2 linked regions of the Heyndrickxia acidicola genome follow. Each later gene encodes a partner of the first gene's protein in a complex. Links are inferred from orthologs where the notes say so. Each region holds a gene or a part of one and is shown in the gene's direction. Other genes may lie near its edges.

Region 1 (5,206 bases):
GTTCTGCTGTGCTGAACAACGCCCAGTATTTTGGCGACGCTGATCCAAATTCACAAGTCACCGTTGATTTTGTATTCAAAGTACAACACCAAGACCAATTGGCACAGTACATAACGGATACCACTACGCCGGGGTCAAAAAATTTCCGTAACTATTTAACGCCAAGTCAGTTTCAGCAAAAGTACGGGGCATCAAATGGGGCAATTAATCAATTACAAAAATATTTAAATGGCTATGGCATCACCGATATCAAAGTCTATCCTGACAATCTGATTGTTACAGTTACAGGAACCGTTGCTCAATTGAACAAAGCTTTGTATGTAGAAATCCAACGAGCCGAATATAAAGGGAAAACGTTCCATGCATCCAAATCCGATCCAAAACTTCCGATGGACGTTGCACAAAATTTGTTGTGTGTACTTGGACTCACAAACTACTCGAATTTAACAAGTCAAGCCGTGAAAGAGTCGGGGGATCTTACATCTTCTCCGCAAGCCAACTCTGCAACGCCGACAGGTAATACACCGCTTGATTTAGCGAAACATTACAACGTAAACCCATTATACGAAGCAGGTGCAACGGGTGCTGGACAAACGATTGGAATCGTAACACTTGCGGATTTCAATCCAAGTGATGCGTATAGCTTCTGGGATCAACTCGGCATTAAGTATAAACCAAATCGTGTCAACCGAATTTTAGTGGATGGTGGTTCACAACTTGGAGCTGCCTATGGTTCGGATGAAACAGACTTGGACGTACAACAATCGGGCGGGCTTGCTCCACAAGCAAATGTAAACGTGTATGTCGCGCCTAACACGGACACAGGGTTTGTAGACGCATATGCAAAGGCAATCAATGACAACCAGGCGCAATCCATATCTGCCAGCTGGGGTGAAAGCGAAACTATCATTCAAGCAGCTGTGAATTCGAACTATGAAACGCCTGCATATCCATATGTCTTTAATGAACTATACATGCAAGCGGCAGCGCAAGGACAAGCTACATTTGCTGCATCAGGGGATTCCGGTGCGTATGCAGCTGAGCGTGATTTGGGGACGTTCGATCTTTCGACGCTTAACCCATCGGATAGCCCGTATATCACGGCAGCAGGTGGAACGACACTTCCGGGCTACACTCGGACACTCAATGGTGTGACCAGCCTTTCTGGCGACAATGAACGTGCTTGGGGCTATGACTATTATTTCCCAATCTTAGCACAGCTCGGCTACGTATTCCCGGATGGACACTACTTTGAAGGCGGCGGCGGAGGATTCAGTAAATTTTTCGCAACGCCGGATTACCAATTGAGTGTTAAAGGAGTCAACACATTCTCAGCGGTCAATCTCTTTACTTCAAGCTCTGATTTTACAAGCGTGACCAAAAACGACAATCCAAACGTCGTTACAGGAGGAACAGGTACAGGACGAAATATGCCAGACCTTTCGATGGATGCGGATCCACATACAGGGTATGGTGTGTATATGAATCTTCCTGATGCAACAGGTTGGGCAACATACGGCGGTACATCCTTTGTGGCTCCGCAGCTTGCCGGGCTCTCCGCACTCATTAACAGCTCGGTAGGACAACGAGTCGGATTTTGGAACCCACAAATCTATCGATTTGCACAACAGTCGGATTCGCCGTTTACCCCGTTAAACGATACCGGCACCACCAATGATAATGGTTACTATACCGGAACTGCTGGTACCATCTATAACCAAGCAACTGGTCTTGGTATCCCGGATGTCGCAGCGCTGGCGAAAAAGTTTGCCGGAAAGTAATCCCAAACTAAGACGGGTGATCCATTAGGGATCACTCGTTTTTCTTTATAAGGCAGAAACAAACTTTCTCAATTATTTCATATTGTAAAATACAATCACTTTGGCATCCGTCCTGCGTCTCACATACACACTGAATGTTTGGAACAAGACGGGAAACTCAGTTTACAGCAAATTTCTTTCGAAACTATAAGGCACATTACTGATGAGCCGGCTGCCATACCCGGATTTTTGTTATTCAACTAAACCAGTTAATAGTTTGTAAAAATGTTTAATAAAAGCTTTAAAAACAATATCCTACTGGACTCAGTGTGAATTTCGTCAGTTTTTTCTCTGAAGGGTGTTTAAATTAATTGGTCTATTATAATATTGAAGATAATGCTGGTACTCATCCTAATTATTTTTTGCTTAAAGTGATAAAATGCGTATAATAATTACTATTAAAGAGAGAAATGGAGTAAATCACATGGTACAATCAATCAATACAAAAGTCGATTTAGTTATTGATGCAACTTCACATATAGGAAGTACTAATTATGGTAAGATCATGATTGGAGACAAAGGATTTGAATTCTTCAATAGCCGTGATGCGCGGAAGTTTATTCAAATTCCTTGGGAAGAAGTTGATTACGTGATCGCTTCGGTCATGTTCAAAGGGAAATGGATCCCGCGTTATGCTATCCAAACGAAGCAAAATGGTACATATTCATTTTCTTCTAGAGAGCAGAAAAAAGTTTTGCGAGCAATTCGTGAATACGTTGATCCGAATCATATGGTCCAATCATTAGGTTTCTTTGAAGTAATCAAACGCGGTTTAAAGAGTAAATTTAAAAAATAATAGTTTTACATACAAGACAGGTAGAAGCTTGTCTTCTTTTGTTGGGACAATTCCGAAGTGGTTAACTGGTAAACGGTTACGAATTTAAAGAATTTCTTTTAACTTTGCACATAATGGTCATTCTTCGCCCTAATGAAGGCCTTTTCCAACTGTAATCTTACCGTAAAAAGGATTAAATTGGTCTCTACTCTAGACGGCTTGTCCAGCATCTCTGTTGTACGATTGAGAGAGTGGCCCTTTGGAACTAGAAAAAATAACTTTCCTATTGAAGAGGGAGAATCAGTGTGCTATAATTTCTTAAGAAAGCTCATTAAAGTGATACAGAAAACATTAAAAAATGCAGAAAACTTTCGATACTATATTTAAAGCGTTTTCAAAATAAATTTTAATAGTTATTGTCATTATTTTTTACGTGTTACTGATTCGATCAGGCATGAGTGAAAAGTATTGATTAAATGAAGAATTAGGGGAATTCTATACCCATTTTTTTCTATACCTTCATTTAACCAACTTTTTGCTTGTGCCTTTTTTATTGTTTTCGAAGGGCTGTAACCGCTTTAAATGAGCCGAAAAAGCTGTAACAATAATGATAGGAGGTAAAAAGATGGTAGGAATTATCATTGCTAGTCACGGTGAATTTGCCAACGGTATCTTGCAATCTGGATCAATGATCTTTGGAGAACAAGAAAATGTAAAAGCTGTTACTTTGATGCCGAGCGAAGGACCTGATGATGTAAAGGCAAAAATGAAAGAAGCAATCGCCTCTTTCGACAACCAGGACGAAGTATTATTCTTAGTCGATCTTTGGGGTGGAACCCCTTTCAACCAAGCCAACAGCTTGCTTGAAGAACACAATGACAAATGGGCAATCGTTGCTGGTATGAACTTACCAATGTTGATTGAAGCTTATGCATCGCGCTTCTCCATGAACACAGCACATGAAATTGCCGCGCATATTTTGGGCACAGCTAAAGAAGGCGTTAAAGTAAAACCTGAAGAATTAGAACCAGCAGCACCATCTGCTGCAGCTGCTGCTAAACCATCAAATGCAGGAGCTCCTGGTAAATTTGAATACGTGTTAGCACGTATCGACTCCCGTTTACTTCACGGACAAGTAGCGACTGCTTGGACAAGGTCTACACAGCCTACACGTATCATCGTTGTATCGGATGCAGTAGCTAAGGATGAACTTCGTAAGAAATTGATCCAGCAGGCTGCTCCTCCAGGTGTAAAGGCACACGTTGTTCCTGTCAATAAAATGATTGAACTTGCAAAAGATGACCAACATTTCGGCGGCCAACGCGCATTACTTCTTTTTGAAAACCCACAAGATGCGCTTAGAGCGGTTGATGGGGGCGTTCCATTGAAGACAATCAACGTTGGCTCTATGGCACATTCACCTGGTAAAGTTCAGCCGAATAAGGTACTGGCCTTTAGCCAAGATGATATTGATACTTTCGGGAAGTTAAAAAAAGCTGGTTTGAACTTCGATGTACGTAAAGTTCCGAACGATTCAAAAGGGAACATGGACGAAATTATTAAGAAGGCTCAAGAGGAGTTAAACAAACAAAAATAACCCCAATTATCAGAGGAAACGGAGGATAATCATAATGGATTTGAATATGATTCAAATAATATTAGTCATTATCGTAGCATTTTTGGCTGGTATAGAAGGAATTTTGGATGAATTCCAATTCCACCAACCAATCGTTGCTTGTACGTTAATCGGCTTAGTGACAGGAAACTTAGTACCATGTCTTATCTTAGGCGGTACCCTTCAACTGATTGCTTTAGGCTGGGCAAACATCGGAGCTGCCGTAGCACCGGATGCTGCGTTAGCATCAATTGCATCTGCCCTTATTTTAGTTTTAAGTGGACAAGGTAAAGCTGGCGTGGCTTCGGCAATTGCGATTGCGGTTCCGCTTGCCGTTGCAGGTTTATTGTTGACAATCATCGTCCGTACGATTGCAACAGGATTGGTACATTTAATGGATGCTGCAGCTAAAGAAGGAAACATCAGAAAAGTTGAATTATGGCACATCGTTGCGATCTGCTTGCAGGGGTTACGTATTGCCATTCCAGCTATATTAATTATAGCTATTGGTGCAGGTCCAGTTAGAGGCTTGCTTGAATCGATGCCAACTTGGTTGACAGCTGGTTTAGCAATTGGCGGGGGAATGGTCGTAGCCGTTGGTTATGCAATGGTTATTAACATGATGGCTACAAAAGAAGTTTGGCCATTCTTCGCGATTGGTTTCGTATTAGCGACTGTTTCACAAATCACACTTATCGGACTTGGTGCCATCGGAGTGGCTCTTGCACTGATCTATTTAGCACTTACCAAGCAAGGCGGTTCAGGTAATGGCGGAAATGGAAACACTGGTGACCCGCTAGGCGATATTATTGATAGTTACTAAGAAGGAGGCGGACATACAAATGGCTAATGAAGTGAGATTATCAAAAAAAGACCGTATTTCTGTTTGGTGGCGTTCAACTTTCATTCAAGGTTCCTGGAACTATGAACGTTTGCAAAACGGCGGTTGGGCATTTTCAATGATTCCCGCAATCAAAAAATTATATAAAACAAAAG
Region 2 (10,404 bases), 2.5 Mb from region 1 along the record:
AAAGTAGGCTCCGTTACCCTCGTTTCAACTGAAAATGGGGAAGAAAGAGAGTTTAAAGCGGATGGTGCTTTCATCTACATCGGCTTAGATCCGCTTTCTAAACCGTTTGAAGCATTGGGCATTACCAATGAACACGGATATATTGAAACGAATGATGACATGGAAACAAAAATCTCCGGCATTTTTGCGGCGGGTGATGTACGCGAAAAGACACTTCGTCAAATCGTAACGGCAACAGGTGACGGAAGTATTGCTGCACAAAGTGCTCAGCACTATATTGAAACACTTCAAGAAAAACTTAACGCAAAATAAAAAGTGCAAAGTTTTCCAAAACGTAATTCGCTCTTAACCTTGTTGTAATCGAAGTGAAACAAAAATGGGCTATTATATAAATATGAAATTGACCCCCTTTTTTAAATAAAGACCCCTTTTGAGCACAGGTGTTATGCCTGTGCTATTTTTTTGGTTTATAACAATAAGCGGTTCAGCTGTTATTAGCTGATTTTTTGAATGAATGCCGGTGAATTATAAAATTGCGTTCATTGTTAGCCATTATGAAAAATAGTATAATATAAGGATAAGAATAAAGTGGGAGAAGTGTGAATAGCACTCTATACAGTAGAGTCAGGAACGATATGTTCTTTTTCCTGCTGCAAGGAGAGAATGAACTGATTTCTTCTCTGATATCTTATCTATAGTTATTTTTACTGAATACGGGGTGGATGTTATGCAGCGCGTGACGAACTGTGTTTTTATACATGATGAAAAGGTCTTGCTCTTGCAAAAACCGCGGCGGGGCTGGTGGGTGGCTCCTGGCGGGAAGATGGAACAGGGCGAGTCCATTCGCGAGGCTGTTATTAGAGAATACAGAGAAGAGACAGGCATTTATTTGCGCCAGCCCTCGCTAAAAGGTGTTTTCACGTTTGTTATTAAGGATGGGGCAGAAATTGTTTCGGAATGGATGATGTTTACGTTTATTGCGAACAGCGGAGACGGAGCCCAATTTGATCAATCTGATGAAGGAAAGCTTTCATGGCATTCCATTCAAAACTTGAAGGATTTGGAGATGGCAGAAGGCGATTATCATATTCTTGATTATGTGATACATGGTAAAGGAATGATTTATGGAAACTTTACGTATACGCCTGATTTTGAGCTTTTATCCTACCGCTTAGACCCTAGCTAAGGGTGCTAACCAATCAGGGCCCAGCCACAGTATAGACATCGACAGAAATATGCGGAAAAAAATGCATTCATGGGGGAATGGAAATGAGCACAGGTTCAAATAACGTACAATTGGTCATCATCACAGGCATGTCTGGTGCAGGAAAGACAGTAGCCATTCAGAGCTTTGAAGATCTAGGCTTCTTTTGTGTAGATAACCTGCCTCCTACATTACTTCCGAAATTTTTAGAGCTGATGAAGGATTCAAATAATAAAATGAACAAAGTGGCCCTTGTAATGGACTTACGGGGAAGGGAATTTTTCGATCACTTATTCAAAGCGTTAGACAGTTTGACAGAAACGTCATGGGTATCACCAAAAATTTTATTCCTAGATTCTGAGGATTCTGTATTAGTAAGGCGATATAAAGAAACACGCCGGATGCATCCGCTGTCTCCATCAGGACTTCCTCTAGAGGGGATTCAGCAGGAAAGAAGCCTCCTTGAAGATCTTAAGGGCCGTGCCCAAATTATTTATAATACATCAGAGCTGTCTCCAAGACAGCTTCGAGAAAAAATATTAATAGAGTTTTCTGCTGAAAAGCAGCCAGTTTTTACAGTGAATGTCATGTCATTTGGTTTTAAGCATGGAATTCCGATTGATGCAGATCTGGTTTTTGATGTTCGGTTTTTACCAAACCCTTATTATATAGAGTCTATGAGGCCGAAAACAGGGCTGGATGAAGAGGTTTCGGAATATGTAATGAAATGGAACGAGACGAGCAAATTTTTGGAAAAGGTGACGGATTTATTGGCGTTTATGCTTCCGCATTATCAGCGTGAAGGAAAAAGCCAGCTTGTGATAGGAATTGGCTGTACAGGAGGCCAGCATCGTTCGGTTGCTTTAACGGAATACCTCGGCCATTACTTTGAACAGGATTATAATACAAAGATTTCTCATCGTGATATAAAGAAAAGAAAGGAACAGCATCATGAAAGCTGACGTAAAGCCAAAAGTAGTCATTATCGGCGGCGGTACAGGATTGCCTGTATTATTAAGAGGATTAAGGAAATATCCCATTGACCTTACTGCAATCGTTACGGTTGCAGATGATGGCGGGAGTTCCGGCCGAATCCGGAACGAGATGGATATCCCATCACCAGGTGACATTCGAAATGTTCTGGCAGCTTTGTCAGATGTAGAGCCTTTGATTGAACAGATGTTCCAGCATCGTTTTCAAACGGCCAATGAACTTGCCGGACATTCGCTAGGCAATTTGATTATTGCTGCTTTAACCTCTATCACTGGTGATTTTGTACATGCCATACGGGAAATGAGCAAGGTGTTAAATGTTCACGGAAAAGTCCTTCCTTCCGCCAATCAAAGTGTTTTTCTCCATGCGGAAATGGAGGATGGAAGCATTGTTACAGGAGAATCGAAAATCCCCCAGGCAAACAAAAAAATTAAGAAGGTTTTTTTGACGCCTGAGGCCATTAATCCGTTGTCAGAGACGCTTAGAGCAATCAAAAAGGCAGATCTCATTGTGATAGGACCTGGCAGTCTTTATACTAGTATTTTGCCAAATCTGCTTGTTCCGAAGCTTGGTGATGAGGTGTGCAAGGCAAAAGCCAAAAAGGTATACATTTGCAATCTCATGACACAAGCGGGAGAAACGCTCGACTATACGGCAAGCGACCACGTTCAGGCCATTTATGACCATATGGGCAACAGGTGCATTGATACGATTCTCGTAAATAATGAAGAGGTTCCGGAATTGATTCAAGAGCGTTATAAGGAAGAATTGGCAAAGCCCGTGGTATATGATGTTGACCGCCTTATAGAGCTTGGCGTTAACGTCATCTACGAGGAATTCGTTACGTACAGAGACGGATATATTCGCCACGATACAGATAAAGTGGCAAAAATTCTTTATTCTTTTATAAATAAATAGCAGGATGCCATTTTTGGCCTGGCTTTTTCCAAGGCTCTTTTGCATAGGCTCTTTTCGTAAACTTTGTTGCTTTTGGGCACAAAAATACCATCTTAAACATAGAAGTCAGTCATCATACTGGTGAATAACATTCGAAAAGATGCCACGAAGACAGACAGCATACCGAATTTATACGTAAAAGCAACAATCTATGCGAAAACAGCCTTTGCAAAACAAAAAACAGAAAAATTCCCAGGTTGCGTATCTAAGCTTTATTATAATGGACGAAAAGCAGCAATTTAAGCGAAAACTCTTTTCTATACATCATGAATTTCTAAATAAATCAAGGCTTTAGACAAAGCGTTGAAAGGATTTCTCCCTTTCAGCATCTTTGCGATTATAGCCGTTAGTTGAAATAGAGAGAGCAGTCTCTATGTAGGAGGTGTCAGGCATGTCATTTGCATCTGAAACAAAAAAGGAGCTGACAAATCTTCAGGTAAAGGATTGCTGTGCGAAGGCAGAGCTTTCTGCCCTCATTCGAATGAATGGTTCCTTATCGTATTCCAATCGGATTCTGGTAGTGAACGTCCAAACGGAAAATGCAGCCATTGCCCGAAGGATTTATACACTGATTAAAAAAATATACAATACACCAGTTGAGCTTTTAGTCAGAAAGAAAATGCGTTTAAAGAAAAACAATGTGTATATTGTGCGATTAAAAAGCAAAGCGAAAGAAATATTAGAGGATTTGCAGATTCTTGAAGAGGGCTTTGTTTTTAACCATCATATCTCTCCGAATTTGATTAAAAAGAAGTGCTGCAAGCGTTCTTACTTAAGAGGGGCATTTCTTGCAGGAGGATCTGTTAATAATCCGGAAACATCATCCTATCACTTAGAAGTCTTCTCGCTTTATAAGGAGCATAATGATTCACTTTGTGAACTGATGAACTCTTTTGATTTAAATAGTAAGACTCTTGAAAGAAAAAAGGGTTTTATCACTTACTTAAAAGAAGCAGAGAAAATTACCGAGTTTTTAAATATTATAGGTGCCCATAGTGCCCTTCTTCGTTTTGAGGATGTTAGAATTGTAAGGGACATGCGAAACTCCGTGAATCGCTTGGTAAACTGTGAGACAGCTAATTTAAATAAAACGATTGGCGCTGCTCTCCGCCAGGTAGAAAACATTCGTTTTATTGAAAGCTCTGTCGGTTTGCAGGTTTTACCGGATAAATTAAGGGAAATTGCTGAATTACGGGTTGCCCATCAAGATGTAACATTGAAGGAATTGGGAGAAATGGTCTCAGGAAGCCACATCAGCAAGTCAGGGATCAATCACAGGCTGCGCAAAATTGATGAAATTGCAGATAAACTGCGTGCAGGTGAAGGGATTACGGCAGCGGTTACAGAATAAAAAAGGAAGAGTTAAAAAGGGAGTGTAGAAAATGTTGGAGAGACAAGTGGAAGTAAAGCTGAAAGCCGGCTTGCAGGCAAGGCCGGCTGCCCTATTTGTTCAAGAAGCAAACCGTTTCAATTCAGAGATTTTTTTGGAGAAGGATGGCAAGAGAATTAATGCCAAAAGTATTATGGGATTAATGAGTCTTGCAGTAGGAACAGGATCTTCCCTTACGCTGATAGCGGATGGGCAGGATGAGCAGGAAGCAATCGAGGCGCTGGCAAAATATATCGAAGAACGCTGATATGTGAAGGAAAGCAGGAAAGCAATACATACCTGCGCGGCACGGGAATGGTTTGCAATTAGCGAACTCTTTATCCTGTCCTTTTGTGCAAACGGTTCGACAAAAACAAAAAGTAAATAAGCTCATAAAGGGTAAAGTAAAAATGTCCGGAGGATGATCTCTGGGCATTTTTCTTGCTAAAACCTTTGTTTAGCTCATTTGTTTGGAACGCCTGCTTCAGCCCCCGTCACAGTAAAGAAATGTAACAAATCCTTATATTTTTTATAAACTTTGGCAAACATTTATTTGTTGGCTTTGTTACAAGCAGTAATCAAAATCAAGAATGTTTTTATTGTGCATAGAACTAGTGTTCGTGTATAATCAAATGGGAGACTGTCATGGCTCATTTCCATATGGAAGCAATGTAAGCAATGTAAGCACATTACAGTTAAATCTATTTTAATGGACAAAGGAGAATGGATGATGATTAAACCTTATTTAATGTTTAACAGGAAATGTGAAGAAGCTTTTACATTATACCGAAAGGCTTTTGATGGCGAATTAATGGCTATGCAAAAATATAGCGATATGCCTCCACATCCTGAATTTCCTGTGGCTGAAAGCGATAAAAACCTTGTTATGCACGCACAATTAAAACTGACGGAAAATGGTTACATCATGGGTTCTGATAGCAGCAGTGATATTAAACAAGGGCAAAACGTATGCATTAGTGTTGAGCTCAACTCTGAGGAGGCTGCTATTAAAGCTTGGAATATGCTTAAAGAAGATGGGAATGTACATATGGATCTTCAGCCAACATTCTTTTCAAAGCTTCACGGTTCTGTTAAAGATACATATGGAATTACCTGGATGTTTACGGTGAATTAAAAATTAAACATTCATTTTATTTGCAATTAAATGAAGTCAGCAGTTGCTTGAAAGTCAATGTTCAGAAAATTGTATATTGCAAAATTATCTGAGTAGTGTTAAAATAATTTACACTTATAAACGAAAGGAACGATGGGTGGACAATGGATAACTAACCTAATTTTTAACATTTGAAATTGTATATTTCAGATACTAAAAACTTAGGATTAGTCTGCCCATTTTTCTTTTTATGCTGTTTAGCTGCAAGGCTGGATAGCTTATTTGAGTACGGTAAAAATGAGATTTGACTAATCCTTCCAAGCTGATTTGGGAGGATTTTTTTCTCCCTGTAAAAGAAGGGATGATTCTTTATGCTAGAACTATTGCAATTACAAAATATAAAAGTTGAAATTCAGGACCGCATTATTTTTGAAAATATAAATACGAATGTCCAGCATCATGACGTCATCGGAATCATCGGGAAAAATGGCGCTGGAAAATCGACTTTATTACAATTATTGAACAGAGAATTTCCACCAACAGAGGGACACATAAAATACTTGCAAAATGACCTCGCAATCACAATGGTTGAACAAGAAACCGAGTCATATTCCTTTAATGAGATATCCTCTCAAGAAGAAGCACTATTAAAGAAATGGCAGGTTCCGACCCATAGCTTCTCTCATTTAAGCGGGGGAGAAAGATTAAAAGCACGGCTTGCAAAAGGCCTAGCCAAAGATGCCGACATTTTATTGCTGGACGAACCGACTAATCACTTGGACGAACAAAGTACTGACCTCCTTTTAAAACAGCTTACCGATTTTAAAGGTACCATTTTCCTTGTATCACATGATCGTTATTTCCTAGATAAAATTGCCACGAAAATATGGTCAATAGAAAATAAAACGCTCATTTGTCATAAGGGCAATTACTCGAGCTATATGGAATTTAGAGAAAGGAACAGACTTGCACAGCAGCGTGAATATGAGAAGCAGCAAAAGATGATAGAACGCATTGAAGGTCAAATGAAACAACTAACATCATGGTCTGAATCAGCCCACGCACAATCTACAAAACAGGATGGCTTTAAAGAATACTATCGTGCAAAGGCTAAACGAATGGATTCACAAGTAAAATCGAAACAAAAGCGTCTTGAAAAAGAACTTGAAAAGATGAAAGTGGATGCTCCAGAGCCTGAATACGAGGTGGAATTTTCCTTTAAGGCAAATCCCAAGATAGGAAAACGCTTTTTAGAAGTTAAACATGTCGAAAAGTCCTTTGAAGGACGAACGCTTTTTAAAGATGTTCATTTTACGATACAGCATGGCGAAAAGGTCTCCGTTATAGGACCAAATGGCAGTGGCAAGACTACTTTTTTGAACATGATAGTTGGAAAAGAAGCAGCTGCTAAAGGCGATATTTGGGTTTCTCTTTCAGCACATATCGGCTATTTAGCTCAAGAAGTATTTGATTTGCCTCTTGATCAAACACCCAAACAGTTATTCGAGCAAGAGTCCTTTGAAGCGAGAGGCCGCGTACGAAACTTTATGAAGCATTTAGGATTCATCAAATCTCAGTGGACAGAGCCTATCGGAAATATGAGCATGGGTGAGCGTGTGAAGTGTAAGTTAATGAAATATATTCTTGAAGAAAAAGATGTACTCATTCTGGATGAACCAACCAACCACCTCGATTTGGCTTCCCGTGAACAGCTCGAACAGACACTAAAACAATATAACGGTACGCTGTTAGTCGTATCGCATGATCGCTACTTTCTGGGGAAAATCACAAACACGAAGCTGGTTTTTTCAAATAACAGCATTATTAAGCGATTAAATAGGAAAGAATCTTTACCGAAAAGAGATGATAGAGAAGAATTGCGTTTAACACTTGAAACAGAAAGACAAGAAGTCCTGGGCAAGCTCAGTTTTATTAGCCCCAGTCATAAAGATTATGAAAAGCTTGACCTTAGATTCAAAGAACTCACCAAGAGGATAAACGAACTTTCGTAAAGAATTTAACGAAGGGATGATGTTGATTTTTAACATTTCATATTTGTTATTATTAAGTGAGCAAAAAAGACGATTTGTACATTAACGTAAAGGGTTCCGTTTTGAGGTGCTTTTTCAAAAATAAGGGGTTTAATGACAAGCGAAATGACATGAAAATTAAAAGAAACTCGTTAGTTTTGACGAGTTTCTTTTTTGTGCTAAATATTCTGAAACTGTTATATCGGCTAGGTTATAATTAACTTGTACATTATTCAACTAACTTGCAGGCTAGCTTGAAAAGAAAAAGGGTTCTTTTTAAATCTAAACTGGAGGAATACTAAATGAAATTAGGATATGTGATGGTATTTGTTTCAGATCTCCGAGAAGCAAAAAGGTTCTATTCTACTCTACTGGGGATGCCTATAATATCGGAGAAGAACAATCAATTAATTTTTCAATTAGAAGGTACACAACTTGTTGCGTTTAAGTGTGAAAAAAATGGGCAGGTGGGAGATTATTCAAACGAAGCTAGAACAGTGTTAGTGTTCCACGTAGATTCTATTGAGAAAAAGTTTTATGAAATGAAGTCGAAGGGTATTAAATTTTTACACGAAAAACCTACTGAAGCTCGATATGCCGCCTTTCTAGACCCTTTTGGAAATGTTTTTGAGATTGCAGAACATTCATCTATCTAAAAAAATGTATGTTCAGAAACTCGCCAATCCTCTTTTTTCTCTAACCTCTTCTTTGGCGCAATGAAATGCTAAATGGCCTCCAAAATGACTATGCCCATTCATACGTCATTTCTCTTATCATTTATTCAAAAAGCAAATCAATACGGAACCCTTAACACTTAAACGTGAATCGTCTTTTTTACCATAGCCCCATTGGAATATCAACAGGTGGATGGTGCTAAGCACAATCGAAGTCTCAGCAAAGCTTGTTGGTGAATTGAATCTAAAGTTGATTGAAGCGGAAGGCACGAGACTCCTGCGGGATCAGCTGGCCAAAGGGAGACCCCGCAGGAGCAAGGCGAAGAGGAGGCTCCCGGCCGCCCGCGGAAAGCGAGTGCCTGAAGCGGAAATCAACCAGCAGGAAGACCAGAACGCAACCAATGTTCATGTTATGTTCCAATATAATTTGAATCCAAAGTTGATTGAATCGAAAGCTGCGAGAAAAGCTTGGCCAAAGGGAGAGACCCCGCAGGAGCAAGGCGAAGAGGAGGTTCACGGCCGCCCGCGGAAAGCAAGTGTCTGAAGCGGAAATCAACCAGCAAGAAAATGCAAAGCACAGCCAAAGCCTCTGAAAAGACTGTAGTAAAAATGTATCAAACATATATTATTGCGAAAAATGACAGACTCAAATAAAAAAACCTGCCATGGTTGTATGGCAGGCTTCGCAATTGGTATTATTTCTTATCGTTATTATTAGTCAGCTCATTGCGGCTGATAATATGGTCGATTAAACCATATTCTTTTGCTTTTTCAGCAACCATGAAGTTGTCGCGCTCTGTATCTCTTTCAATCACTTCAAGAGGCTGGCCAGTACGCTCTGACATGATTTGGTTCAGCTTTTGGCGAAGGAAAAGGATACGTTTAGCAGCAATCTCAATTTCTGTTGCTTGACCCTGTGCACCGCCAAGTGGCTGATGGATCATAACCTCACTGTTTGGAAGTGCATAACGCTTGCCTTTTGCTCCTGCATTAAGAAGGAATGCACCCATAGATGCAGCCATTCCGATACAAATCGTTTGGACATCCGGCTTAATAAACTGCATAGTGTCATAAATCGCCATACCAGCCGTGATACTGCCGCCAGGGCTGTTTATGTAGATGGAGATATCTTTTTCAGGATTTTCAGACTCCAGGAATAGCAATTGTGCTACAATAGAGTTTGCCACATTGTCATCAATGGCGCTTCCAAGCATAATAATACGGTCTTTTAACAAGCGGGAATAAATGTCATATGCACGTTCTCCGCGGCTTGTTTGTTCAATAACTGTAGGGATTAAGTTCATATACTTTCTCCTCCTTTTTTCATTCCTGTCCGCTTTCCAGTTAGCGGCAAGGCATAGCTAATCTAGTTTTTTCCCTATAAAGGAAAACTGAAACATTTAAGGAATGTATTGCTCCTTATGTAATGTTATCATACACCAAATGGTCAATTAAGGTCAAACAAATCAATTTGGTTTTTATAAAAAAATTCGATCCTGTTGTATGCAACAGCCCTTAAATATACTTTAAACATATTAGCCAGAATTTTAACTTTTTAAACGCGAAAAAAGAGTTGCAATATCTCTTTTTTTCTATTATACTATTTTAGTGACGGACTTGCCCTCGTGGTGCAACGGATAGCACGTGAGATTCCGGTTCTTAAGATGTGGGTTCGATTCCTGCCGAGGGCGTACTACTATTAAACAAAAAATGCCTCTGCGCTTTATGAAAAGTGCAGAGGCATTTTTATGTGCTTTTTATGAACAATATCATCTGCCTTTAATGTTAATCATAATGAATCTTTACAAAATTATCCTGCCTCCCCAAAAAAGATATATAAGAATTCGAATAATATGAAGAAGTACTTCTGATACCTTTAAAAACGTAAAAAATCATGGAGATGGATAAAAGAGGAGGGATCATCATGTTAGATTTTGAAACGGTTATCGACCAATTCGCAACGATTAAAGTTATTGGTGTTGGAGGAGGAGGCAACAACGCTGTAAACCGTATGATTGAGGATGGTGTCGGCGGTGTAGAGTTCATTGCCGTTAATACTGATG

What was found.
Region 2: the proteins of A5N88_RS09685 (region 1) and A5N88_RS21010 are in contact, whole or in part, in an NMR structure (PDB 1VRC), measured with the Escherichia coli proteins. The link is inferred for Heyndrickxia acidicola from one-to-one orthologs.

What each region holds. Positions count from the first base shown.
Region 1 is NZ_KV440953.1:2,072,057-2,077,262, reverse strand. The notes cover bases 2,225-5,206. They hold A5N88_RS09685 (mannose/fructose/sorbose PTS transporter subunit IIA), read left to right. Parts: upstream 2,225-3,220; coding sequence 3,221-4,192; downstream 4,193-5,206. Other genes in these bases: A5N88_RS09675 (PTS system mannose/fructose/sorbose family transporter subunit IID), read left to right, coding at 5,053-5,206; A5N88_RS09680 (PTS mannose/fructose/sorbose transporter subunit IIC), read left to right, coding at 4,233-5,033; A5N88_RS09690 (DUF956 family protein), read left to right, coding at 2,245-2,616. Outside these bases: A5N88_RS09695 (S53 family peptidase), read left to right, coding at 1-1,781. UniProt on the Escherichia coli protein: The phosphoenolpyruvate-dependent sugar phosphotransferase system (sugar PTS), a major carbohydrate active transport system, catalyzes the phosphorylation of incoming sugar substrates concomitantly with their translocation across the cell membrane.
Region 2 is NZ_KV440953.1:4,521,083-4,531,486, forward strand. Bases 3,232-6,163 are described here. They hold A5N88_RS21010 (HPr family phosphocarrier protein), read left to right. Parts: upstream 3,232-4,536; coding sequence 4,537-4,791; downstream 4,792-6,163. Other genes in these bases: whiA (DNA-binding protein WhiA), read left to right, coding at 3,546-4,505; A5N88_RS21015 (VOC family protein), read left to right, coding at 5,254-5,658; abc-f (ribosomal protection-like ABC-F family protein), read left to right, coding at 6,009-6,163. Also shown: trxB (thioredoxin-disulfide reductase), read left to right, coding at 1-312; A5N88_RS20990 (NUDIX hydrolase), read left to right, coding at 728-1,186; RNase adapter RapZ, read left to right, coding at 1,270-2,166; A5N88_RS21000 (gluconeogenesis factor YvcK family protein), read left to right, coding at 2,156-3,115; more of abc-f, read left to right, coding at 6,164-7,649; A5N88_RS21025 (VOC family protein), read left to right, coding at 7,970-8,323; A5N88_RS21030 (hypothetical protein), read left to right, coding at 8,535-8,885; cell division protein FtsZ, read left to right, coding at 10,266-10,404.